DNA from 3 places in the Nissabacter sp. SGAir0207 genome. Region 2 is predicted to be linked to each of the others. Evidence: predicted binding sites of a transcription regulator. Region 2 holds the regulator's gene; each other region holds the start of a gene.
The links. The regulator sigma-54, encoded in region 2, starts transcription at its own class of promoters, with help from an activator protein. The targets are predictions, from matches to a motif close to GTTGGCACANNTTTCGCTNT.
Positions count from the first base shown of each region.

Region 1: a site for sigma-54 is predicted at 5,206-5,225, ahead of C1N62_RS20350 (branched-chain amino acid ABC transporter substrate-binding protein). Genes of this name have one in related genera too.
Region 3: a site for sigma-54 is predicted at 1,668-1,687, ahead of glnA (glutamate--ammonia ligase). Genes of this name have one in related genera too.

Region 1 is NZ_CP028037.1:247,260-255,184, forward strand. Features, by position in the region: gene C1N62_RS20325 (glucose/quinate/shikimate family membrane-bound PQQ-dependent dehydrogenase) at 1-221, opposite strand, end outside; gene C1N62_RS20330 (class I SAM-dependent methyltransferase) at 535-1,239, opposite strand; gene C1N62_RS20335 (hypothetical protein) at 1,424-2,512, opposite strand; gene C1N62_RS20340 (YsnF/AvaK domain-containing protein) at 3,018-4,103, opposite strand; gene C1N62_RS20345 (YsnF/AvaK domain-containing protein) at 4,152-4,577, opposite strand; gene C1N62_RS20350 (branched-chain amino acid ABC transporter substrate-binding protein) at 5,370-6,449, shown strand; gene C1N62_RS20355 (branched-chain amino acid ABC transporter permease LivH) at 6,535-7,449, shown strand; gene livM (high-affinity branched-chain amino acid ABC transporter permease LivM) at 7,459-7,925, shown strand, end outside.
Region 2 is NZ_CP028035.1:3,433,002-3,440,926, reverse strand. Features, by position in the region: gene hpf (ribosome hibernation promoting factor) at 1-117, opposite strand, end outside; gene rpoN (RNA polymerase factor sigma-54) at 141-1,574, opposite strand; gene lptB (LPS export ABC transporter ATP-binding protein) at 1,618-2,343, opposite strand; gene lptA (lipopolysaccharide ABC transporter substrate-binding protein LptA) at 2,350-2,901, opposite strand; gene lptC (LPS export ABC transporter periplasmic protein LptC) at 2,870-3,448, opposite strand; gene kdsC (3-deoxy-manno-octulosonate-8-phosphatase KdsC) at 3,445-4,011, opposite strand; gene kdsD (arabinose-5-phosphate isomerase KdsD) at 4,027-5,013, opposite strand; gene C1N62_RS15435 (calcium/sodium antiporter) at 5,032-6,009, opposite strand; gene mlaF (phospholipid ABC transporter ATP-binding protein MlaF) at 6,292-7,095, shown strand; gene mlaE (lipid asymmetry maintenance ABC transporter permease subunit MlaE) at 7,112-7,894, shown strand; gene mlaD (outer membrane lipid asymmetry maintenance protein MlaD) at 7,898-7,925, shown strand, end outside.
Region 3 is NZ_CP028035.1:3,858,114-3,866,038, forward strand. Features, by position in the region: gene typA (ribosome-dependent GTPase TypA) at 1-1,396, opposite strand, end outside; gene glnA (glutamate--ammonia ligase) at 1,800-3,209, shown strand; gene glnL (nitrogen regulation protein NR(II)) at 3,367-4,416, shown strand; gene glnG (nitrogen regulation protein NR(I)) at 4,425-5,837, shown strand; gene C1N62_RS17375 (YshB family small membrane protein) at 5,944-6,051, shown strand; gene hemN (oxygen-independent coproporphyrinogen III oxidase) at 6,086-7,459, opposite strand; gene yihI (Der GTPase-activating protein YihI) at 7,645-7,925, opposite strand, start outside.

The sequences.
Region 1 (7,925 bases), on a different contig from region 2:
GTGCCCAACAGGAACACGGCATACAGCATCAGTGCCGCGGTTTTACGACGATAGAGCAACCATGCGGTAGCCAGCATCACCACACCTGCAACGATGTAGTAAAGAGAGCCACCAATGGTTGCCAGCCATATCCCACCTATCAAAAAGTACAATCCGCTCAACAAGGCGAACAAAGCTGTAAGTATCACGAGGGTACGTGATAGCGAAGCTTTACTTTGCATAATATTAACCTTAAAAGTTACTTTTATCAGCGAGTTAGTTAAAGCTAACTCTTGCAAACAGCCGGGAAGTGCCCGGTTGTTCCTCCCTGCGCCGCCTGGCGCACCGTCTGGACAGTGTGGTCAGGTCAGCGCCTGGTTCGGCGCTGGCGACAATCATGTCAGCTTGTCCCGTGGCGAACCGGTTCACCGGGGGCGAACGGTTCAGGGCACCCACTTCACCCATTGGGCAAAGAAACACCACCCTGCTTAAAACATTAGCCGGTATTGAGCAAAATGGCGGCTTAAGTGAGTGCCGGGACAGAATTTATGCTGTTTATTGATGTCGCCTTGAGGCAACCAGAAAGATAAACGGGGACGTTGCGACGATTTTTTGCCATGTGTCGGGGAAACGCGCCTGTACTTCAGCGGCCGGATAAGGCTCGCTAAACGACTCCAGTTGCAGCCCGCCGCCAAGCAGCGGCGCCATGATGGCATGCAGTGGACGGTGCCAGTAACGCAATTCACACGTTACGCCGCCCTTGTTCCAGACGTAATCAAAAGTGTAACTGGAGAGGTAATTCTGGTTACCTGAAATCTTATGGTCCATGTAGGGGTTGTGGGTGGAGATCACCAGCCGCCCGCCGGGGCGCAGTACCCTGGCAAACTCGGCCGCCAGCGCTGGCCAGTCATCCACATAGTGGATCACCAGTGACGCGGCCACCGCGTCAAACTGCCCATCAGCATAGGGCAGAGGCTGATTCAGATCGCCCTGGCACAGTTCGGCCTGTTCACCCAGCCGTTGCCGGGCGATGGCCAACATCGCGCCACTGCTGTCGATGCCGCTTACCCTCGCGCCACCGTTTTGCAGCGCCTGTGACAGCAATCCGCCACCACAGCCCGCGTCCAGTATCCACTTCCCTTCACCATCACCCAGCAGGCGCAGCATCTCAGGCCGTTCATAGTGGGCATTCCACAGGTTGGCCTGGCTGTCCGCATCATAAGCACGAGCAAAAAGATCGTAATCGACCCTGGCTTTCACGGCGTTTCCCTTGGTTTGCTGCTGGGTGTGCGCGGTATTGTCTGCTCTCTGTTTTAAGTTCTCAAGTTTTTTGTTACGAGTTGGTTACGAATTAGACTATTACATGAAATAAAAAGGCCCGCCGCAAGCATAAACCGCTGCGGCGGGCCGATATCAGTATAGTTTGTATGGATAAGGCGGGGGTTCAGGCAACCCAGTGGCAGGTCGCATCCACCAACAGGGGGGCTTCCACAATGCGGGCATTGCCACGGTGCAGCGGCAGGCCCTGTACGTCAAACAGGCGGGGGGAGCCTGCCAGCGCGATTTTTTCCATGTCGGCGCTGGCGCGGCTGCCCAGCGCATTTGCCAACTGGCAATAGCGTCCCAGCAGGGCCGCTGGCATGGGCAGCACAACCGGCAGCGACACCGTCGCCAACCGCGTGCGCACCCGCTCCGCCAGCAACGGCTGTTCAGCCTGCAACTCGGCCAGACTCAGGATGCGCGGTTCGCCCTCGCCCTCTGGCAAGATCATCAGGGTGACGTTTGCCGCATCGTTGGGCGCGAACAGGGTGATCTCCTCTTCGTCCTGATACCAGGCGGCACGCTCATACGGGAAGGTTTCGGCCGTAAACAGCGGTGCCTGTACCGGCAAGGCCAGTTGCAGCACTGGATTGAATTCGGCACTGAGCAGCGAGCAGCAGAGGTCAATCTCCGGCTGGTGGATGATCATCTCCGCGAGGGCGGCGCAGTCCGCCTGCGTCGGATCGTCCACGGAAAGCACGTAGCAGGCGTTGCCGCCCTGCGCGAAGTAGTGGCGCACGGCGTGGTAGCTGGTCAGCGCCGGGGTGCCCACCTGCTCCATCAACTCTGACAGGAAACCGGCGTTGGCCGGCAGCGGGAAGGTGGAGCGCTCCGCCATGCCCATGATCTCATCTTCGCCATAGCAAAGCGCCAGGCTGCCATCCTGCCAGTTCATGATCGCCTGCTGGATAAACAGCGTGTAGGGGTTCATCACGAAGTTGACGTCTTGGCCATCCTTTTTGACCGAGACCATCATGGCGAATTCCTGGAATTCTGCCTGCATCAGGTCGCGGCACTCTGCGCCCTTAAAGTGTTGGTTGAACGCTTGCCAGTCAGCGATGCGGGTCAGGGAGGAGCCGCTCTGGCCATCCTGCCGAATGAAGTTGCCGATAAATACCGGCGTGACGGTTTGAACCGGCATCTCGTTTTGTGCAGTCCAAGAGGGAGTTTCGGAAACCGGCGCACCGGCTGACAGCGTTGCATTCAGATCCATATACTTTCCTTGCCAAACATGGCGACAATCACCCTGGTTACTTAAAGGCCAAAAAGGCATCCAATTTTGTATCAGTCATAGCAAAAACGGTGGTCGCTCCCGGCGTACACCTGAATATTCAACACTGATTACGGCGGCTAACTTAAATTGATGCCTTTGAACTGACAAGTAATTTGTCGTTTATGTTCGTTTATCCCAACCCTTTCACTCCCTACCAGCGTTACCTATGATTAATGGAAACCCGTTTACCTCACTGTATAAAAAGTGAAAAATACTGAGCATTAACCATAAATTTCAATATCTTAAAATATAAAATTTCACTTCACTTATCTTTTATTCCATTAATGAAACTGATATTTGTAAAATATCACGCAATACTTTTCATGCTTATTTTCGGAATAAACCCCATTGCCTGAATGCATACCCACCACATAAAAAAAGCCACCCGTTGGGGTGGCTTGAGGTGGTTCGTTTAATCGCGAAGGATATTATTAGAAAACTAATCCTATTTTTTCGGATTATTGATTACGCCATCTGATTTAAGTGGGTCAGATTTATCAGACTTAGTCGTAAATGGCGTTGCCGGTTCTGTCAGGCCCGGCGAAGTGCTGGCCGGCGGGGTGTTGGCATCAGAAGTGAAGCCAGCCGTACCAGTGGTGGCAGAACCCGGCGTGGTAGTGCCAGTGGTTGTGCTGCCGGTAGTGGTGGAGGCACCGGTATTTACGCCCGCTGTGCCAGCGACACCTGCGGTTTTATCCGTGTGCAGCACATCTTTGTCAGTGTGATCGACATGCTCAACGTCCACATTTTGGCGACGGATGGTATCGTTGATGGTTTCAACACGTTCGGACTCATCCGTACGCACGACCACCTCTTCCACAATCTTGGCAGTTTTGTTCACCACTGGCTGTTCGTGGGTTTCAGTCACTTCAACCACTTTCTCAGACCAGTCGATGTCACCCAGATAGGCTGGCTCATCCACCGCGCGGCGGAAGATGTCAGCGTGCTGCTCGCGCAGCGCCACTTCGGCAGTGACGTCTTCAGTGGTCACGTAACGGCGAACGCGGGTAGAACCCTCTTTCACCAGACGCTTGCCGACTTCCAGGTTCTCTTCCGCCAGACGCAGGATCTCTTCTTCACTCTCATCCCCGGTCAGGGAGGTGTGAACGGCGTCAGTATGGGTAGTAGCAGCGGTGCCCGTGGCCCCAACAGCGCCTGTTGCTGCGGTCGCACCTGTGGTCAGGCCGGTATCTGCCAGACCGGTTTTACGGGACGGCACATCAACAGCCTGATGGCGATCCAGAATGCCCATCGCACGGGCGGCATCATCTTCATCGGCGCGCAAGGTAAGGATTACGCCGCCGGTATCCATCGCACGGGTGTACACGTCTGCGTAATCTTCCTCAACATCGGTGCCAAACAGGCGCTGCCAGATGCTCGGATGGCGGATAGCTTTGCCTTCGTGCTGAAGGTTTTCTCCACTGATCAAGTTGATATCATCATCAGGGAAACCGGCTTTGATAAGATTTTTACGTGCTGCTTCGGCCTGTTGAGTCGTATCAAAAAGGGTAACGATTTTTTCGTGTGCCATGATAGTTTCCTCTTTTGCTTTAGCGGATTGGTAAGACGAAGATGCCGGTTACTCATCCTCTTGCCGATCAATAGACACTTCCTGACTGCGAAGCGTAACGCTATCCTGAAACGGCTTGTGTATGGCGACTTTCTTGATATGCAGCTCCTCCTTGAGCACCAGACGGCGAATCACCTCAATCTCCTCCTCAACCACCGGGATGATGGTAACGCCATCCTCTTCGCGGATTGTCGGCATGGTATCCACGCGCTCCCCTTTCGGGACACGTTGTACCTCGACCTGCTCATGGCGCAGCATCTCATTGATCGGATGCTCATGATGCACGGTCTTGCGGGTCACGGTGACCCGGCCACTGACAACCTGCTGTTTGGTGACGTCCAGCTTCTCCTGGGCAAGGGGAATGGAGGCTTCCTCAACGAGACGGCTCTCCGCTTTCTTCTCCTCGTGAGCCTGCTTGTGTCGCCTGGTCATCATTAACTCCCCTGTCCTGTTGGTTGAAGGCCGGCCTGGCTTCCAGCCTGTCACTAAATGCTTGTGCAGTTACGCACTTTTCTCTTTCTAAAATGATGAAAAAAGAATTAAAAATGCACTTATGACATAAAGCCAGATTAATATCTTGCCTACACAAGAATTAACTGTAGTACAGGATCTGTGTCACAACAGGAAAAAAAGGCGGGTACACCGGTTTTAGGGCAATTCCGAATCCGGGGAAAAACGGCAGCAGGCGAAAAAATCCCTATAAATGAGGGCACTGTCAGCCTTGGCGGAATCGGTTGAGGCAGGTGGCACGTCAAAGGTGAAAAAGGTGGTTACATTATCGGCGCAGAAATTGACGTTATATTTACAATGATTGAACAGCCTTTCCCTTTTATCTCACCCCGGTAGCAAAACGCACCAAAATAAAGCGATTTTTTTACCTGCTTCAAGCTTTTGTTTTTATTCAGTGCACAATTTTGCAGCACTCGGCTAGGCTGTGGTGGCGTGACATCACGGCAGGACTGCGACGGACGCAGTCATCTTCTCCTGCATCCAGGACTCTCCCCTCTGCTTCCAGCCCCATCCTGCTGCCCTGCATGGCGGCAATGTGATGCCCGGCTCACGAGGTGGCGGGCTTTTTGCTTACTCACCGTTGCGCTTCACCGCAATCTCGCAACGCACGCGTTATGGCATTAGTACGTTTCCGCGCCGCACTCCGGCGTTCCGCTTTTTTCAGAGCTAAGGAATTCAACAATGTCCCATACCCTAAAAAAACTCTCCCTGGTGATGATGGTCTCTGCCGCAGTTAGCGCATTCCCTGCCCATGCCGATATTGTCATCGGCGTCGCTGGCCCCTTCTCCGGGCCAAACGCCACCTATGGCGCGCAATACTGGAAAGGTGCCTCGCAGGCGGCGGCAGACATCAATGCCGCCGGCGGCATCAAAGGCGAGAAGATCACGCTAGTGCAGGGTGATGATGCCTGCGAACCGAAGCAAGCCGTGGCGGTCGCCAACCGGTTGGTGGATCAATCCCATGTCGCGGCAGTGGTGGGCCACTTCTGCTCCTCCTCCACCATGCCCGCCTCCGAGGTCTATGACGAGGCTGGCATCATCAGCATTACCCCCGGTTCCACCAACCCGCAGATCACCGAACGCGGCATGACCGGCATGTTCCGCATGTGCGGGCGCGATGACCAGCAGGGCGCGATTGCCGCCAACTATATTCTCGATACCCTGAAGGCGAAGCGGGTGGCGGTGATCCATGACAAAGACACCTATGGGCAGGGGCTGGCGGATGCCACCCGCGCGGTGCTGGACAAGCGCGGCGTCAAGGCGGTGATGTATGAGGGGCTGTCGCGTGGCGAGAAGGACTTCAATGCGCTGGTAACCAAGATGGGTGCGCTGAAGCCCGACGTGGTCTACTTTGGCGGCTGCCACCCCGAGGCTGGCCCGCTGGTGCGCCAGATGCGTGAACAGGGCGTGGAGGCGAAGTTCTTCTCCGGTGACTGCGTGGTGACGGAGGAGATGGTCACCGCCGCCGGCGGCCCACAATTTACCAACGGCGTGCTGATGACCTTCGGCAACGACCCACGCACCCTGCCCGAAGGCAAGGCGGTGATCGACAAATTCCGCGCCAGCGGTTTTGAGCCGGAGGGCTACACCCTCTATGCCTACGCCTCCGTACAGGCGATCGCCGCCGCGTTTAATGCGGTTGGCAGTGAGGACAGCGCCAAGGCCGCCGAGTGGCTGAAGGCCAACAGCGTTGACACAGTGATGGGCAAAAAAGCCTGGGATGGCAAGGGTGACCTCAAAGTGTCGGATTACGTGGTCTACCAGTGGGATGACAAGGGCCACTATCACCAGCTCTGATGCGCCACGCCCCGGCAAGCAGCCGGGGCCTCCCCCCTCCCAAGGCCGCGTCGTGCGGCCTGCCTGAACTGGCGGACTGATCCCTATGGATGCTCTCTTTGTACAACAGTTGCTAAATGGCCTGACGCTCGGTGCGGTGTATGGCCTGATCGCCATCGGCTACACCATGGTTTACGGCATCATCGGCATGATCAACTTTGCCCACGGCGAGGTCTATATGATCTCCGCCTACCTGTGCGCCATCGCGCTGGCGTTGCTCAGCTCTTTCGGCCTGCACTCCTTCCCGCTGCTGATGCTCGGCACGCTGGTCTTCACGCTGGGGGTGACCGCCGTCTATGGCTGGGTGATTGAACGCATCGCCTACCGGCCACTGCGCAACTCCACCCGGCTGGCACCGCTTATCTCGGCGATCGGCATGTCACTGATCCTGCAAAACTACGCCCAGCTCAGTCAGGGGCCGAACCAACAGGGTATCCCGACCCTGCTGAGCGGCGTGTTCCGCCTGCAACTGGGGGATGGCGTGGTGCAGCTCACCTACACCAAGGTGTTTATTCTGGTCGCCTCGCTGGCCGGAATGGCGATCTTGACCTGGGTGATCCGCTATACCCGGCTGGGGCGCATCTGCCGCGCCACCCAGCAGGATCGCAAAATGGCCTCGATTCTGGGCATCAACACTGACCGCGTCATCTCGCTGGTGTTTGTGATTGGCGCGGCGATGGCCGGTCTGGCTGGCGTGCTGATCACCCTCAACTACGGCACCTTTGATTTCTATGCCGGCTTCATCATCGGCATCAAGGCCTTTACCGCGGCGGTGCTGGGCGGCATTGGCTCACTGCCGGGCGCGATGCTGGGCGGGTTGCTGCTTGGCGTGTCAGAGGCGCAGTTCGCCGGGCTGGTCAACTCCGACTACAAGGATGTCTTCTCCTTCTCGCTGTTGGTGGTGATTTTGATCTTCCGTCCGCAGGGTTTGCTGGGACGGCCGCTGGTCGCCAAGGTGTAAGGAGCCGCCATGACACAGAATCAACGCGCCGAAGGCGTGGACATCAAACAGAGTGTGCTGGACGCGGTGGTCGCCGGGCTGATTGCGCTGGTGGTATTCGGCCCGGTGGTGGGCGTGGTGCTGGATGGCTATAGCTACCACACCGAGCCACGGCGGGTGGCACTGATTGTGGCCGTGGTGGCGCTGGGCCGCCTGCTGCTCAGCCTGCTGTTGCAGACCCGCCGTGGTGGGCGTTTCCTCACCAAGTTTGAGGGCGAGGGCGACGGGGTCTATGTGCGGCAGGTGGGTTACCGCTCGCGGCTGCGCTGGGTTATCCCGCTGCTGGTGCTTCTGGCGGCGCTGTTCCCGTTCGTCGCCACCAAATACTTGCTGACGGTGGCGATACTGGGGCTGATCTATGTGCTGCTGGGGCTGGGGCTGAATATCGTGGTGGGGCTGGCTGGCCTGCTTGATCTGGGTTACGTCGCCTTCTATGC
Region 2 (7,925 bases):
CACATGAACCTGGTTGATTCGGTCGAAAAATTGCTCAAGCTTGGCAAATTTTGTACTGACGAAATCGCGCAGGGCATCAGTGACTTCAACGTGGTGGCCGGTGATGTTGAGCTGCATAATGTCTTCCTTCTCTGTTTAGGTCAAACCAGTTGTTTGCGTTGGTTCGACGGCGGGATGGACAAAGACTCTCGGTATTTTGCGACTGTGCGGCGGGCAACCATGATCCCTTGATCGGAGAGCAGGGTCGCCAGCTTGCTGTCGCTCAGAGGTTTGGCGGGATTTTCCGCCGCAATCAGCTTCTTCACCAACGCCCGGATGGCAGTCGAGGAGGCCTCCCCGCCGCTGTCCGTGCTGACGTGGCTTGAGAAGAAGTACTTCAGCTCAAAAATACCGCGCGGGCTGTGCAGGAACTTCTGCGTGGTGACGCGCGAGATGGTGGATTCATGCATGTCCACGGCCTGGGCAATGTCCGCCAGCACCATCGGTTTCATGTACTCCTCGCCATGCTCGAAAAAGGCCTGTTGCTGCGCTACGATACAGCGCGTCACCTTGAGCAGCGTCTCATTGCGGCTCTCCAGGCTCTTGATCAGCCATTTGGCCTCCTGGAGGTTGCTGCGGATGAACTGGCCATCGCTGTCGTTGCGGGCCGTGCCGCCCAGCGCCGCATATTGCTGGTTGATTTTGAGCCGGGGGATGCTGTCAGCATTCAGCTCGACCGCCCATTGCCCTTGGTGCTTGCGCACCAGCACATCGGGGATCACATACTCAGATTCGCCGGTGTTGATGGACTGGCCGGGGCGCGGATCCAGCGACTGGATCAGCAGCATCGCCCCCTTAAGTGTATCTTCTTTTAGCCGGGTCGAGCGCATCAGCGTCCGGAAATCGTGGTTGCCCAGCAGATCCAGGTGTTCGCTGACAATCAGCCGCGCCTCGGCCAGATAGGGGGTGTCAGGGATAAACTGCGAAAGCTGGATCAGCAGGCAGTCGCGCAGGTCACGCGCCGCCACGCCAATCGGGTCGAAGCGCTGCACGCGTTTCAGCACCGCCTCCACCTCCTCGAGGGTGACATTCTCGTCACCCATGCTCTCCAGGATCTCCTCGAGCGTTACCGTCAGGTAGCCGGTGTCATCCACCGCATCGACAATCGAGGTGGCGATGGCGGTATCGGTGTCGGAGAAGGGGGTGAGATCCACCTGCCACATCAGGTAGTCCTGAAGGGTCTGGGTGGTCTCGCCCTGATAGACCGGCAGCTCGTCATCGCTGTAGTCGGTGCCGGTGCCAGAAGGGGTGCCAGCGGTGTAGATCTCGTCCCAGGTGGCATCGAGCGGCAGCTCTTCCGGCATATCCTTCTGCTCCAGCGCCTCACGGGTGTCCAGCGCCTCGCTGTCGGTGGTCTCCTTGGCGTCAATCTCCTCGTGGATATCGCTCTGCTCCAGCAGGGGGTTGCTCTCTAATGCCTGTTGAATCTCCTGCTGCAGTTCTAGCGTTGAGAGCTGCAACAAGCGGATCGCCTGTTGGAGCTGGGGAGTCATGGCCAGTTGCTGGCTAAGCCTGAGTTGCAAACCTTGCTTCATAGGATGATCTGGTTTCCCTTACTGGTAACAACGCAAAAGTGGATCAGAGACGGAACTCTTCACCCAGATAGACGCGTTTCACCTGCTCATCGGCCAGAATATCGCTTGGGGAGCCGTGGGCGATCAGTCGCCCCTGGCTGACGATATAGGCGCGTTCGCAGACGTCGAGGGTCTCGCGCACGTTGTGGTCAGTAATCAACACGCCGAGCCCGCTGTCGCGCAGGTGCTCAATGATTTTTTTTATGTCAATTACGGAGATGGGGTCCACCCCCGCAAAGGGTTCATCCAGAAGGATAAACTTCGGGTTGGCCGCCAGCGCGCGGGCGATCTCCACCCGGCGGCGCTCACCGCCTGACAGCGCCTGCCCAAGGCTGTCACGCAGGTGGGTGATGTGGAACTCCTCCATCAGCTCTTCGGCGCGGTCACGGCGCTGTTCGCTGGTGAGGTCTTCACGAATCTGCAACACCGCCATCAGGTTGTCATAGACGCTGAGCCGGCGGAAGATCGAGGCCTCCTGCGGCAGGTAGCCGATGCCGCGGCGCGCGCGCGCGTGCAGCGGCAGCAGGCTGATGTCCTCGTCATCAATCACGATGCGGCCAGCGTCACGTGGCACAATCCCCACCACCATGTAGAAGGTGGTGGTCTTGCCCGCGCCGTTCGGGCCGAGCAGGCCGACGATCTCGCCGGAGTGCACCTTCAGGCTGACGTCCTCCACCACTCTACGGTTTTTGTACGCCTTGGCGAGGTTTTCTGCAATTAGGGTAGCCATAAGTGATCAGTTACTCTTCTTCTGTCCGCTGGACGGGGTGCCTTTGTCCTGCAATTGGGTCGGGATTAACACAGTGGTAACACGTTTGCCTTCGTTACTGAAAGCTTCCATCTGCTGTTTTTGCACCAGATAGGTGATGCGGTCGCCCTTCACATTGCTGTCGAGCTGCTCCAGATAGGCGTTGCCGGTCAGGATGACATAGTCATTTCCCAGCTCATAACGCATCTTCTGCGAGTGGCCCTTCACCGGCTTGCCGTTGTCCTGCAACTGGTAGAAGGTCGCCGGGTTGCCGAAGGCCTCAATCACCTCCTTGCCCTGCTGCCCCTGCGGGCGGATCACCACCACCTTGTCGGCCTTGATCTCGATGCTGCCCTGTTTCGCCACCACGTTGCCGGTGAAGGTCACGGTGTTGCCCTCCATGTCCAGCGCCTGCTGGGCGGAGTCGATGTGGATCGGCTGGCTGGTGTCATCTTTCAGCGCCAGGGCCGGCACGCTCACAGCCAGAAGCGAACTGGCAACCAGCAGGTTACGGAGCGGGGTTTGAAGTCTGGATTTCATAGTAGGTGTTTACCTTTTCGATCAGCTGTGCTGTTTTGGTCCGCAAATTGCCGCGCATTTTCATGCCCTTGGAGGTGAAAGCGGCTCCGTAGAGGGTCACTTCATCATCCGAGGTGACATCCTGGCTCACCAGGTTGACCTGGGCGTTGTCCGTTTTGATCCGCTGTAACTGCGAGGTCGCGGTCAGGCTGTTGACCTCAACATGCCCATAGAGATAGAGCATCCGATCCTTGGTCAGCTTGGCGCGATCGGCGCGCACCGACCAGGTCGGGACGGTATTGGCGTCATAGAGCGTCATCACCGGGTTGGTGAACCAGCTCAGCTCCTCCGCCGTGTAATATTTGACGTCATCGGCCACCAGCTTGTAGTTCAGCTTGCCGGTCGGGTCGTAGACCACGGTAACGGTGTGCTGGCTCTGGTAGGTCGGGTCCTGGGTGTTGATGGCCGCCGTCGGTGCCGCCTCATCCTCATCGGCCAGGTTCCAGCCAATCAGTACCAGCGCGGCCAGCGCCAGCAGCAGGGTAATCAGAAACTTTGCTCTGCTCATATTGAAAGCCCGACGGCGTCCTCCAGCTTCCCTTGCGCCAGCAGGATCAGGTCACACACCTCGCGCACCGCGCCCTTGCCCCCGCTGATGCGGGTGGTGTAGTGGGCGCGCGGCGTCAGCATCGGGTGGGCATCCGCCACCGCCACCGCCAGGCCGCACTCGGCCATCACCGGCCAGTCAATCAGGTCATCGCCGACGTAGGCCACCTGCTCCGGGCGCAGCGCCAGCGTGGTGAGCAGCTCGCGGAAGGCAATCAGCTTGTTGGACTGCCCTTGGTAAAGGTAGCGGATGCCGAGGGTCGCGGCGCGATCCTCCAGCAGCTTGGCGGAGCGGCCGGTAATGATGGCCACCTCCACGTCAGAGGTGAGCAGGCAGCGGATGCCGTAGCCGTCGCGCACGTTGAACGCTTTCAGCTCCTCGCCCTGATTGCCCATATAGACCAGGCCGTCGGACATGACGCCATCCACATCACAGATCAGCAGGCGAATCTGCCGCGCGCGGGCCAGCACCTCGGCGCTGACCGGGCCGTAACAGGTATTCACAGTTGCTGCGTTATCACTCATTGAGCCTTTCCTTCATTAAACTACGCCAGCGCGCAGCATGTCATGCATATGTACCACACCGAGCAACTGGTCGCCATCGGCAACCATCAGGGCGGTAATGTGCCGGGATTGCATGGTATTCAGGGCCTCCACCGCCAGGGTGCCGGGGCGCACCCGCAGGCCGCCGGGCGTCATCACCTCTTCGATGCGCGCCCGGTTGAAGTCGATGCCCATATCAATAATGCGGCGCAGGTCGCCATCGGTGAAGATGCCCTCGATCTTCATCAAGTCATCACAGATCACGGTCATGCCGAGGTTTTTGCGCGTGATCTCCAGCAGCGCGTCGCGCAGCGTGGCGTCACGGCTGACGTGGGGGATCTCATTGCCACTGTGCATGATATCACTGACGCGCAGCAGCAGCTTGCGGCCCAGTGCGCCGCCGGGGTGGGAGAGGGCGAAATCCTCGGCGGTGAAGCCGCGCGCCTCCAGCAGCGCCACCGCCATCGCGTCGCCCATCACCAGTGCGGCGGTGGTGCTGGAGGTGGGTGCCAGCCCGAGCGGGCACGCCTCCTGCGGCACCTGTACGCAGATGTGGATGTCCGCCGCGCGGCCCATGGCGCTCTCCGGGTTGCCGGTCAGGCAGATGAGCGGCACGTGCAGGCGCTTGAGCACCGGCACCAGCGCCAGAATCTCGCTGGACTCGCCGGAGTTGGAGAGGGCGATCACCACGTCATGCCGGCTGACCATGCCCAGATCGCCGTGGCTCGCCTCCGCCGGGTGGACGAAGAAGGCCGGCGTGCCGGTGCTGGCGAAGGTCGCCGCCATCTTGCGGCCAATGTGGCCGGACTTGCCCATCCCCATCACCACCACCTTGCCACTACAGGAGAAGATCCGTTCACAGGCGCGGGTAAAGTCGTCATTGATATATTGATCGAGCTGGGCCAGCCCCTCCCGCTCGATCTGCAGTACGGTTTTGCCGGCCTGCTGGAAGTCGAAGCCGGGCTGGAGTTCAAAGTTCGCCATGTTGGTGTCCTGACTGTTTTACAAGGCGGGGCCAGCCGGGAAGAGCAGCAGCCACGCAAGATAAGCCATAAAGCCGCACAGTAGCAGCGCGCCCGCCCGGCGGCCGATGCGGTGCCGACGCAGCAGGCAGAGGCCGGCCAGCACGCCGCTGACCGCCAGCATCACCCAGTAGTCGCGGCGGAACGCCTCCGGCGCGAAGGGGCCGGGGGCGATCAGTGCGGGAATGCCGAGCACTATACAGAGGTTGAAGATGTTGGCGCCTATGATATTTCCTAAAGCAATGTCATCCTCCCCCTTCAGCGCGCCTGCGACAAAGGTGGCCAGCTCCGGCAGGCTGGTGCCGACGGCAATCACCGTCAGGCCAATCACCAGCTCGCTGACACCAAAATAGCGCGCGATCACGGTCGCGTTGTCCACAATCATGCCAGCGGCCAGCGGCATCATCACCACCGCCAGCAGCAGCCAGAGCACCGCCACGGTGTTGCTGCTGTCCTGCGGCAGCTCCGCCAGCTGCTCGGTGGTGAGCGGGTCACTGCCCTCGCGCTGCGCCAGCCGGGCGATCTTCAGCATCAGCAGGCAGAACAGGGCGGCGCTCAACAGCAGGATCACCCCGTCCAGCCGCGAGAGTTGCAGGTCTGAGAGCAGCACGCCGCACAGCGCGGTGATCAGCAACAGCAGCGGCAGCTCGCGGCGCACAATGTCAGACTGCACCCGCAGCGGGTGGATCAGTGCCGCGCCGCCCAGGATCAGCAGGATGTTGATGATGTTGGAGCCAATGGCGTTGCCTATCGCCAAATCGCGCTGCCCGCCAATCGCGGCAGTGGTGGAGACCACCAGCTCCGGCAGCGAGATGCCGATGCCGACAATGGTCATGCCGGTCACCAGCGGCGGCACCCCCATCGAGCGGGAGAGCACCGCCGCGCCATACACCAGACGGTCGGCCGCGTAAGAAAGTAGAAGTAAACCAACGATCAATAGTATGGTCGCAAGCAGCATGCGGAGTCCTTTATTCGGTATAATCCCCTGTTCGTCGGTGAATCAGAAGGTCAAAAATGATTACCTGAAACAATGATAAACTGACTCTAATCGACGGCGAACCCGCGCCAGCGTTAACGCCCAGATTTATCCGCTAATTTTGACCCTGCGGAACGTAAAAGTAAAACGTATGGCAAGTTTAGCGGCCAGCGCCGTAAGGTTTTGTAAATAACCGGCGTCCGGTCGCCTTTGCTTTAACATCAGGGGTATCGTTTTCCCAATACCCTATAAGGGATAGCAAGAATGAACCAGAAGGCATCGAATCTGGTGGAGATCAAAGGCATCAGTTTTATGCGCGGCGATCGCCCCATCTTCGAGAAAATCAATATGACGGTGCCGCGTGGCAAGGTCACCGCCATCATGGGCCCCTCCGGTATCGGTAAAACCACGCTATTGCGCCTGATCGGCGGGCAGCTCGCCCCCGATGAGGGCGAGATCTGGTTTGATGGTGAAAACATTCCCACCCTCTCGCGCCGCAAGCTCTACGCCACGCGCAAAAAGATGAGCATGCTGTTCCAGTCCGGCGCGCTGTTTACCGATCTGAATGTCTATGAGAATGTCGCGTTCCCGCTGCGGGAGCATAGCCACCTGCCCGAGCCGCTGCTGCACACCACGGTGATGATGAAGCTGGAGGCGGTGGGCCTGCGCGGCGCGGCCAAGCTGATGCCCTCGGAGCTATCCGGCGGCATGGCGCGGCGTGCGGCGCTGGCGCGTGCCATCGCCCTCGACCCGACGCTGATCATGTTTGATGAGCCGTTCGTCGGGCAAGACCCCATCACCATGGGCGTGCTGGTGAAACTGATCGACGAGCTGAACCATGCGCTCGGCGTGACCTGCATCGTGGTCTCCCACGATGTGCCGGAGGTGCTGAGCATCGCGGATTACGCCTATATCGTGGCGGAGCAGCATGTGATCGCCGAAGGGACGCCCGCGGCGTTGCAGGCCAATGCCGATCCGCGCGTGCGCCAGTTCCTCGACGGCATCGCCGACGGCCCGGTGCCATTCCGTTTCCCGGCCGGTGATTACCAGACCGAGCTGCTAGGATAAGGGAGCCAATAGACTGATGTTAACAACTGCACTGGCGTCACTCGGACGCCGTGGGATCTCACTGTGCCGCGCATTTGGCCGTGCCGGGCTGATGATGTTCGGCGCCCTGATGGGCCGCCCGCACCCGCGCAAGCATGGGGCACTGCTGGTGAAGCAGCTTTACAGCGTCGGCGTGATGTCGCTGCTGATTATCGTGGTCTCCGGGCTGTTTATCGGCATGGTGCTGGGGTTGCAGGGCTACCTGATCCTCACCACCTACAGCGCCGAAACCAGTCTGGGGATGATGGTGGCGCTCTCGCTGCTGCGTGAACTGGGGCCGGTGGTGACCGCGCTGCTGTTCGCCGGCCGCGCTGGCTCGGCGCTTACCGCCGAGATTGGCCTGATGAAGGCCACCGAGCAGCTCTCCAGCATGGAGATGATGGCGATCGACCCGCTACGCCGGGTGGTGGCACCACGCTTCTGGGCTGGCATGATCAGTATGCCGCTGCTGACGGCGATCTTCGTCGCGGTCGGCATCTGGGGCGGCTCGCTGGTGGGCGTGGACTGGAAGGGCATCGACAGCGGCTTCTTCTGGTCGGCGATGCAGAATGCCGTCGACTGGCGGCAGGATCTGGTCAACTGCCTGCTGAAGAGCGCGGTCTTTGCGGTCACCGTGACCTGGATTGCGCTGTTCAATGGCTATGACGCCGTCCCCACTTCGCAGGGGATTAGCCGGGCGACGACCCGTACCGTGGTGCACTCCTCATTGGCGGTGCTGGGATTGGATTTTGTGCTGACGGCACTGATGTTTGGGAACTAAATAATGCAAACGAAAAAGAGTGAAATCTGGG
Region 3 (7,925 bases), 430 kb from region 2:
AGAGCAGACCAGTACCAGAGGTCATGGTCATGAACTCGGTACGGAAGCCGATCAGGCCACGTGCCGGGATCAGGTAATCCAGACGGATACGGCCCTTGCCGTCAGGGATCATGTCCTTGACGTCGCCCTTACGCTCACCCATCGCCTGCATCACAGAACCCTGATGCTGCTCTTCGATGTCCAGCGTCACGTTCTCGAACGGCTCTTGCGTGCGGCCGTCGATTTTGCGGTAGATAACCTTCGGACGGGATACGGCCATCTCGAAGCCTTCACGACGCATGTTTTCGATCAGCACCGACAGGTGCAGTTCGCCACGGCCGGAAACGCGGAACGCGTCAGCGTCTTCGGTCTCTTCCACGCGCAGTGCCACGTTGTGCACCAGCTCTTTGTTCAGACGCTCAAGGATCTGACGGGAAGTGACGTACTTACCTTCTTTACCGCAGAACGGCGAGGTGTTGACGTTGAAGTACATGGTCACGGTCGGCTCATCCACGCTCAGCGCTGGCAGCGCTTCCACGCTCTGCGGGTCGCAGATAGTGTCGGAGATGTTCAGCTCGCCCAGGCCGGTGATAGCAACGATGTCGCCAGCTTCAGCCAGTTGGGTGTCGATACGCTCCAGGCCCAGGTGGCCCAGTACTTTACCGACTTTACCGTTACGGGTTTTGCCTTCGCTGTCGATAACCGTAACCTGCTGGTTCGGCTTCACTTTACCGCGCTTGATGCGGCCGATGCCGATTACGCCCAGGTAGTTGTTGTAGTCCAGCTGGGAGATCTGCATCTGCAGCGGGCCGTCGAGGTCAACGTTCGGTGCAGAAACGTGGTCAACGATCGCCTGATATAGCGGGGTCATGTCTTCCGCCATGTCATTGTGGTCGGTGCCCGCGATGCCCTGCAGCGCAGAAGCATAGATCACCGGGAAGTCGAGCTGCTCGTCAGTCGCATCCAGGTTAACGAACAGGTCGAACACCTGATCGACAACCCAGTCCGGACGCGCGCCCGGGCGGTCAACTTTGTTGATGACCACGATAGGTTTCAGACCGTTGGCGAAAGCCTTCTTGGTCACGAAACGGGTCTGCGGCATCGGGCCATCCATTGCGTCAACAACCAGCAGCACCGAGTCTACCATGGACATCACACGCTCTACCTCGCCGCCGAAGTCGGCGTGCCCTGGGGTATCCACGATGTTGATGCGGTAGTCGTTCCAGTTAATGGCGGTGTTTTTTGCGAGGATGGTAATCCCACGCTCTTTCTCCAAATCGTTGGAGTCCATTACACGCTCGGTTGCTTCAGTACGTTCGTCGAAGGTACCGGACTGTTGCAGCAACTTATCAACCAGGGTGGTCTTCCCATGGTCAACGTGCGCAATAATGGCGATGTTACGCAAATTTTCGATCACAGCTTTGCCTCAGGCATTAGAAATAGCGCGCTATTGTACACGTATTAATCGAGGTTCTAAACAAGATCACATCGCACAACGTAAAACAACATGACTCCGGTTAGTTTGTGATCCCTTTCACGGTGCAATGTTTACAAATTCGCCCTTTTGCGCACCAAAACAGCGCACACTTTTCGCCCGTACGCACCTTTTTGGTGCAAAAATCCCATGCTGGTGCATACTGGTGGGGGAGTAAAGGCACGAAAAGAGGGATAAATCAGCGCTTCGAAAAGTTGGCACACTTCTCGCTTATATCTACACAGAGCGAAAAGCGAATCAGGGTGAAACGCCTGGCAAAAGGCGAGCCGCTACTCTGCAACGGGAATTCGTTCCACGACGACAAAAAAATCCGGGAGAAACTAGTATGTCCGCTGAACATGTTTTGACGATGCTGAATGAGCATGAAGTGAAATTCGTTGACCTGCGTTTCACTGATACCAAAGGTAAAGAGCAGCACGTCACTATTCCAGCCCACCAGGTAAACGCTGACTTCTTCGAAGAAGGCAAAATGTTTGATGGTTCTTCCATCGGCGGCTGGAAAGGCATCAACGAATCCGACATGGTGCTGATGCCGGATGCCAGCACCGCGGTGCTTGACCCGTTCTACGAAGAGTCAACCCTGATTATTCGCTGCGACATTCTTGAGCCGGGCACCATGCAGGGCTATGACCGCGACCCGCGTTCCATCGCCAAGCGCGCCGAAGAGTTCCTGCGCTCCTCTGGCATCGCCGACACCGTGCTGTTCGGGCCAGAGCCGGAGTTCTTCCTGTTTGACGACGTGCGTTTCGGCAGCAGCATCGCCGGTTCCCACGTGGCCATCGATGACATCGAAGGCGCCTGGAACTCCTCCACCAAATACGAAGGCGGCAACAAAGGCCACCGTCCGGCCGTGAAAGGCGGCTACTTCCCGGTTCCGCCGGTTGACTCCTCCCAAGACCTGCGCTCCACCATGTGTCTGACCATGGAAGAGATGGGCCTGGTGGTTGAAGCGCACCACCACGAAGTGGCGACCGCTGGTCAGAACGAAGTGGCAACCCGCTTCAACACCATGACCAAGAAAGCGGACGAGATCCAGATCTACAAATACGTGGTACACAACGTGGCCCACGCATTCGGCAAGACCGCGACCTTCATGCCGAAACCGATGTTCGGTGACAACGGCTCTGGTATGCACTGCCACATGTCGCTGTCCAAAAATGGCAACAACCTGTTTGCGGGCGACAAGTACGGCGGCCTGTCTGAAATGGCGCTGTTCTACATCGGCGGCATCATCAAACACGCGAAAGCGATCAACGCCTACGCCAACCCGACCACCAACTCCTACAAGCGTCTGGTCCCGGGTTATGAAGCACCGGTCATGCTGGCGTACTCCGCCCGTAACCGTTCCGCCTCCATCCGTATCCCGGTGGTGGCAAGCCCGAAAGCGCGCCGCATTGAAGCCCGCTTCCCGGATCCGGCTGCCAACCCGTACCTGGCGTTCGCTGCCCTGCTGATGGCTGGCCTTGATGGCGTCATCAACAAGATCCACCCGGGCGATGCGATGGACAAAAACCTCTATGACCTGCCGCCGGAAGAAGAAGCAGAAATTCCAAAAGTGGCCGGTTCCCTGGAAGAAGCGCTGGCCTGCCTGGATGCAGACCGCGAGTTCCTGACCCGTGGCGGCGTATTCACCGATGACTCCATCGATGCCTACATCGCGCTGCGCAAAGAAGAGATGGACCGCGTGCGCATGACGCCGCACCCGGTTGAGTTCGAACTCTACTACAGCGTGTAATCGCCCAGGTCAGACGATTTTTTGTTGCCGTGGAAACTTTCAGCCCATCTTCGGATGGGCTTTTTTCTCCACGCTCTTGCCTGCAATATTCCGCTAATCGGTAATAATTACCGCCAGGACAGATAATTCGCACCACTCTGGTGCAGGAGACTGCTTTATGGCAACTGGCAAGCTGCCCGATGCTGGGCAGATCCTGAACTCCCTGATCAACAGCATCCTGCTGCTGGACGAGGAGCTCGCCGTTCACTATGCCAACCCGGCCGCGCAGCAATTGCTGGCGCAAAGCTCGCGCAAGCTGTTTGGCACTCCCCTCCCCGAATTGCTGGGCTACTTTTCGCTGAACATCGGACTGATGCGCGAGAGCCTCAATGCCGGGCAAGGTTTTACCGACAACGAAGTGACACTGGTGGTGGATGGGCGCGCGCACATCTTCTCCCTGACCGCACAAGCGTTGCCGGAAGGATTTATTCTGCTGGAACTGGCCCCGATGGATAACCTCCGCCGCCTGAGCCAGGAGCAGTTGCAGCACGCCCAACAGGTCGCCGCGCGCGATCTGGTGCGCGGGCTGGCCCATGAGATTAAAAACCCCCTCGGCGGTTTGCGCGGCGCGGCACAGCTCCTGTCAAAGGCGCTGCCCGACCCGATGCTGAATGAGTACACCAAGGTGATCATTGAGCAGGCCGACCGCCTGCGCAATCTGGTGGACCGCCTGCTGGGGCCTCAGCGGCCCGGGCAGCACATTACCCAGAGCATCCATCAGGTGGCCGAACGGGTCTGCCAATTGGTGTCGCTGGAGAAGCCCGCGAATGTCACGCTGGTCAAGGATTATGACCCGAGCCTGCCGGAACTGGCGCACGATCCGGATCAGATTGAACAGGTGCTGCTGAACATCACCCGCAATGCCTTGCAGGCGCTGGGTGAACAGGGTGGCACCATTACCATCAGAACCCGCACCGCCTTCCAGATCACGCTGCACGGCGTACGTTATCGTCTGGCCGCGCGGATCGATATTGAGGATGACGGGCCGGGCGTGCCCTCACTGTTGCAGGATACGTTGTTCTATCCCATGGTGAGTGGCCGGGAAGGAGGGACAGGTCTGGGCCTGTCCATTGCACGGAATCTGATCGATCAGAATTCAGGGAAAATTGAATTTAACAGTTGGCCGGGCCATACCGAATTTTCGGTTTACCTGCCTATTCGCCAGTGAGGTTTGCTATGCAACGAGGGATAGTCTGGATCGTCGATGATGATAGCTCCATCCGCTGGGTGCTGGAACGCGCACTCACCGGGGCGGGCCTGAGCTGCTCCACCTTTGAGAGTGGCAGTGAAGTGCTGGATGCTATTGCCACTCAAACCCCTGACGTGTTGCTGTCAGATATTCGGATGCCGGGAATGGATGGGCTGGCGCTGCTGAAGCAGATTAAACAGCGCCACCCGATGCTGCCGGTGATTATCATGACCGCCCACTCTGATCTGGACGCGGCGGTCAGCGCCTACCAGCAGGGGGCATTTGATTACCTGCCCAAGCCCTTTGACATCGACGAGGCGGTGGCGCTGGTAGAGCGCGCCATCAGCCACTACCAGGAGCAGCAGCAACCGCCGCGCAGCCAGCCGGCCAGCGGCCCGACCGCCGACATCATCGGCGAAGCGCCGGCGATGCAGGATGTCTTCCGCATTATTGGACGGCTGTCGCGCTCCTCGATCAGCGTGCTGATCAACGGGGAGTCCGGCACCGGCAAAGAGCTGGTGGCCCATGCGCTGCACCGCCACAGCCCGCGCGCCAAGGCGCCCTTTATCGCGCTGAACATGGCTGCCATCCCGAAGGATCTGATTGAGTCCGAGCTGTTTGGCCATGAGAAGGGGGCATTTACCGGTGCCAACCAGATCCGCCAGGGGCGGTTCGAACAGGCGGACGGCGGCACCCTGTTCCTCGATGAGATTGGCGATATGCCGCTGGATGTGCAGACCCGCTTGCTGCGCGTGCTGGCAGATGGCCAATTTTACCGGGTCGGCGGCTATGCGCCGGTCAAGGTGGATGTGCGCATCATCGCCGCCACCCACCAGAACCTGGAGCTGCGCGTGCAGGAGGGCAAGTTCCGTGATGACCTGTTCCACCGCCTGAACGTCATCCGCGTCCATCTACCGCCGCTGCGCGAGCGCCGCGAGGACATTCCACGGCTGGCGCGCTACTTCCTGCAAGACGCGGCCAAGGAGCTGGGCGTGGAGGCGAAAAACCTCCACCCGGAAACCGAGGCGGCGCTGACCCGCCTGCCGTGGCCGGGCAACGTGCGCCAGCTGGAGAATACCTGCCGCTGGCTGACAGTGATGGCCGCCGGGCAGGAGGTGCTGATTCAGGACTTGCCGGGCGAACTGTTTGAAACCAGCGCGCCGGAGAGCGGCGGGCCGTCGCTGCCGGATAGCTGGGCGACGCTGCTGGCGCAGTGGGCCGACCGCGCGCTGCGTTCCGGCCACCAGAACCTGCTCTCTGAGGCGCAACCGGAGATGGAACGCACCCTGCTGACCACCGCCCTGCGCCATACCCAAGGGCACAAGCAGGAAGCGGCCCGCCTGCTCGGCTGGGGACGCAACACCCTGACGCGCAAGCTGAAAGAGCTGGGCATGGAGTAGCACGCCAACGGCTCACATTGTGCGATTTTTGTCCTTTACTTCCCGGTGCGGCGTATTAAGATTTAGGCGCTAAACCGGGAGATAGACGATGACTCATGCAGTGTGGATGTTTCTGTCGCAAGGCGCTGAAGTGACATCGGCAACCGTCAGCCACTCCCCGCAAACGGTCGCGGCGGCGGTGCTCTGTTATGCGCTGATGAGCCTCTTTCATTGAAAAAACAGCCGCTGATGCGGCTGTTTTTCTATCCTCAAATCACCCGTGAGAACTGGCTCTGTCGCGCCTGCTGGCGCAGGTAGGGGTCAAAGCACATGCAGACGTTGCGGATCAGCAAGCGCCCGCGCGGCGTCACGCGGATCGCCGCGTCCGTCACCTCCACCAGCCCATCCGCCGCCAGCGGGGCCAGCAGCGCCAGATCCTCCGCGAAATAGTCACGGAAGCGGATGCCGTACTGGTGCTCCAGCGCGGGCATCTCCAGCCGGAAGTGGCAGATCAGCGTGCGGATCAGGTCGCGTCGCAGGCAATCATCTTGCGTTAGCGCCAGCCCACGCCACAGCGCGTCCTCCCCGGCATCCAGCCGCGCGTAGTAGGCCTTCAGCGTCTTCTCATTCTGCGCGTAGCTGTCACCGAGCATACTGATGGCCGAGACGCCCAGCCCCAGCAGATCGGCGTCGCCCTGGGTGGTGTAGCCCTGGAAATTGCGGTGCAGCCGCCCCTCGCGCTGGGCGATTGCCAGCTCATCATCTGGCTGGGCAAAGTGGTCCATGCCGATGAACTGGTAGCCCGCGCCGGTCAGGGTGGCGATGCTCTGTTGCAGGATGGCCAGCCGCTGCGCCGGTGTCGGCAGATCCGCCTCCTTGATTTTGCGCTGGGCGGCGAACAGCGTGGGCAGGTGCGCATAGTTAAAGACGCTGAGACGATCGGGGCCGAGTTCCGCCACCCGGTGCAGGGTGTGGGCAAAGCTCTCCGGCGTCTGCTTCGGCAGGCCGTAAATCAGGTCGATGTTGGTGGAGCGGAAGCCCAGCGCCCGCGCCCGTTCCACCAGCGCAAAGATAAACGCCTCATCCTGTTCACGGTTGACCAGCCGCTGTACCTCTTTGTTGAAGTCCTGCACGCCCATGCTGAGGCGGTTAAACCCCTCGGCACGCAAGTGGTCCAGCATCTCCAGCTCGATTTCGCGCGGGTCTACCTCCAGCGACTGCTCCACCTCCGGCAGGAACGTGAAGTGTTCACGCAGCAGCGCCATCAGCCGGCTAACCTGCTGTGGGCTGAGGAAGGTGGGCGTACCGCCGCCCCAGTGCAACTGGCTCACCTGCCGGCCGGCAAACAGCGGCGCGCGGAGGCGGATCTCTTTCTCCAGATAATCGAGATAGATCTCGGCCTTGTGCGATTGGCGGGTGACGATTTTATTGCAGCCACAGAAGTAGCAGAGCTTGTGGCAGAACGGAATGTGGACGTAGAGGGAGAGCGGGCGTTCAGGGTAACGGGCCGCGGCCTGTTGGAAGGCATCGGCGCCAAAGCCAGAGTGGAACTCCAGCGCCGTGGGGTATGAGGTGTAGCGTGGCCCTGACTGGTTATACTTCTGGATCAGGGCCGAATCCCAGATAACCGCCTGTTCAGACATATCACTCACTCCTTACGGGATCGTTGCCTACCGCGTCGGGGGAGAGGTGAAGACCTCATCATTCTGACTGCGGTGGCGCTGCGCAATCGGGCTTTGCGTTGCGACAGCCGCCACAGTTTACTCAATAACCCTACCAGATAACACATAAGCAGTAGGGCTATTGCCGGGATAATCCAGCTCACGGCTTAGAAGGCGTCTTTCGGGTTCCCACGCTTGAGCAGCTGGAACATGTCCTCTTTCGGCTCTTCTTCGTCGATCTCGTCGTCTTCATCATCGCCCAGTTCAATACCCAGCAGCTCCATCAGCACGTCGATGCGATCCAGGGTCTGGTCAACGAACGCCTGATCTTCTGCGCTCAGGGTCTCGCCGTCGTCCAGCTTGTCGAGCAGGGCGTCCAGACGCGGATCGTTCTCCAGCATCGCCAGCTCCTCTTCCGGAGACAGACGCGGCTTATTCTCTTTCTGGG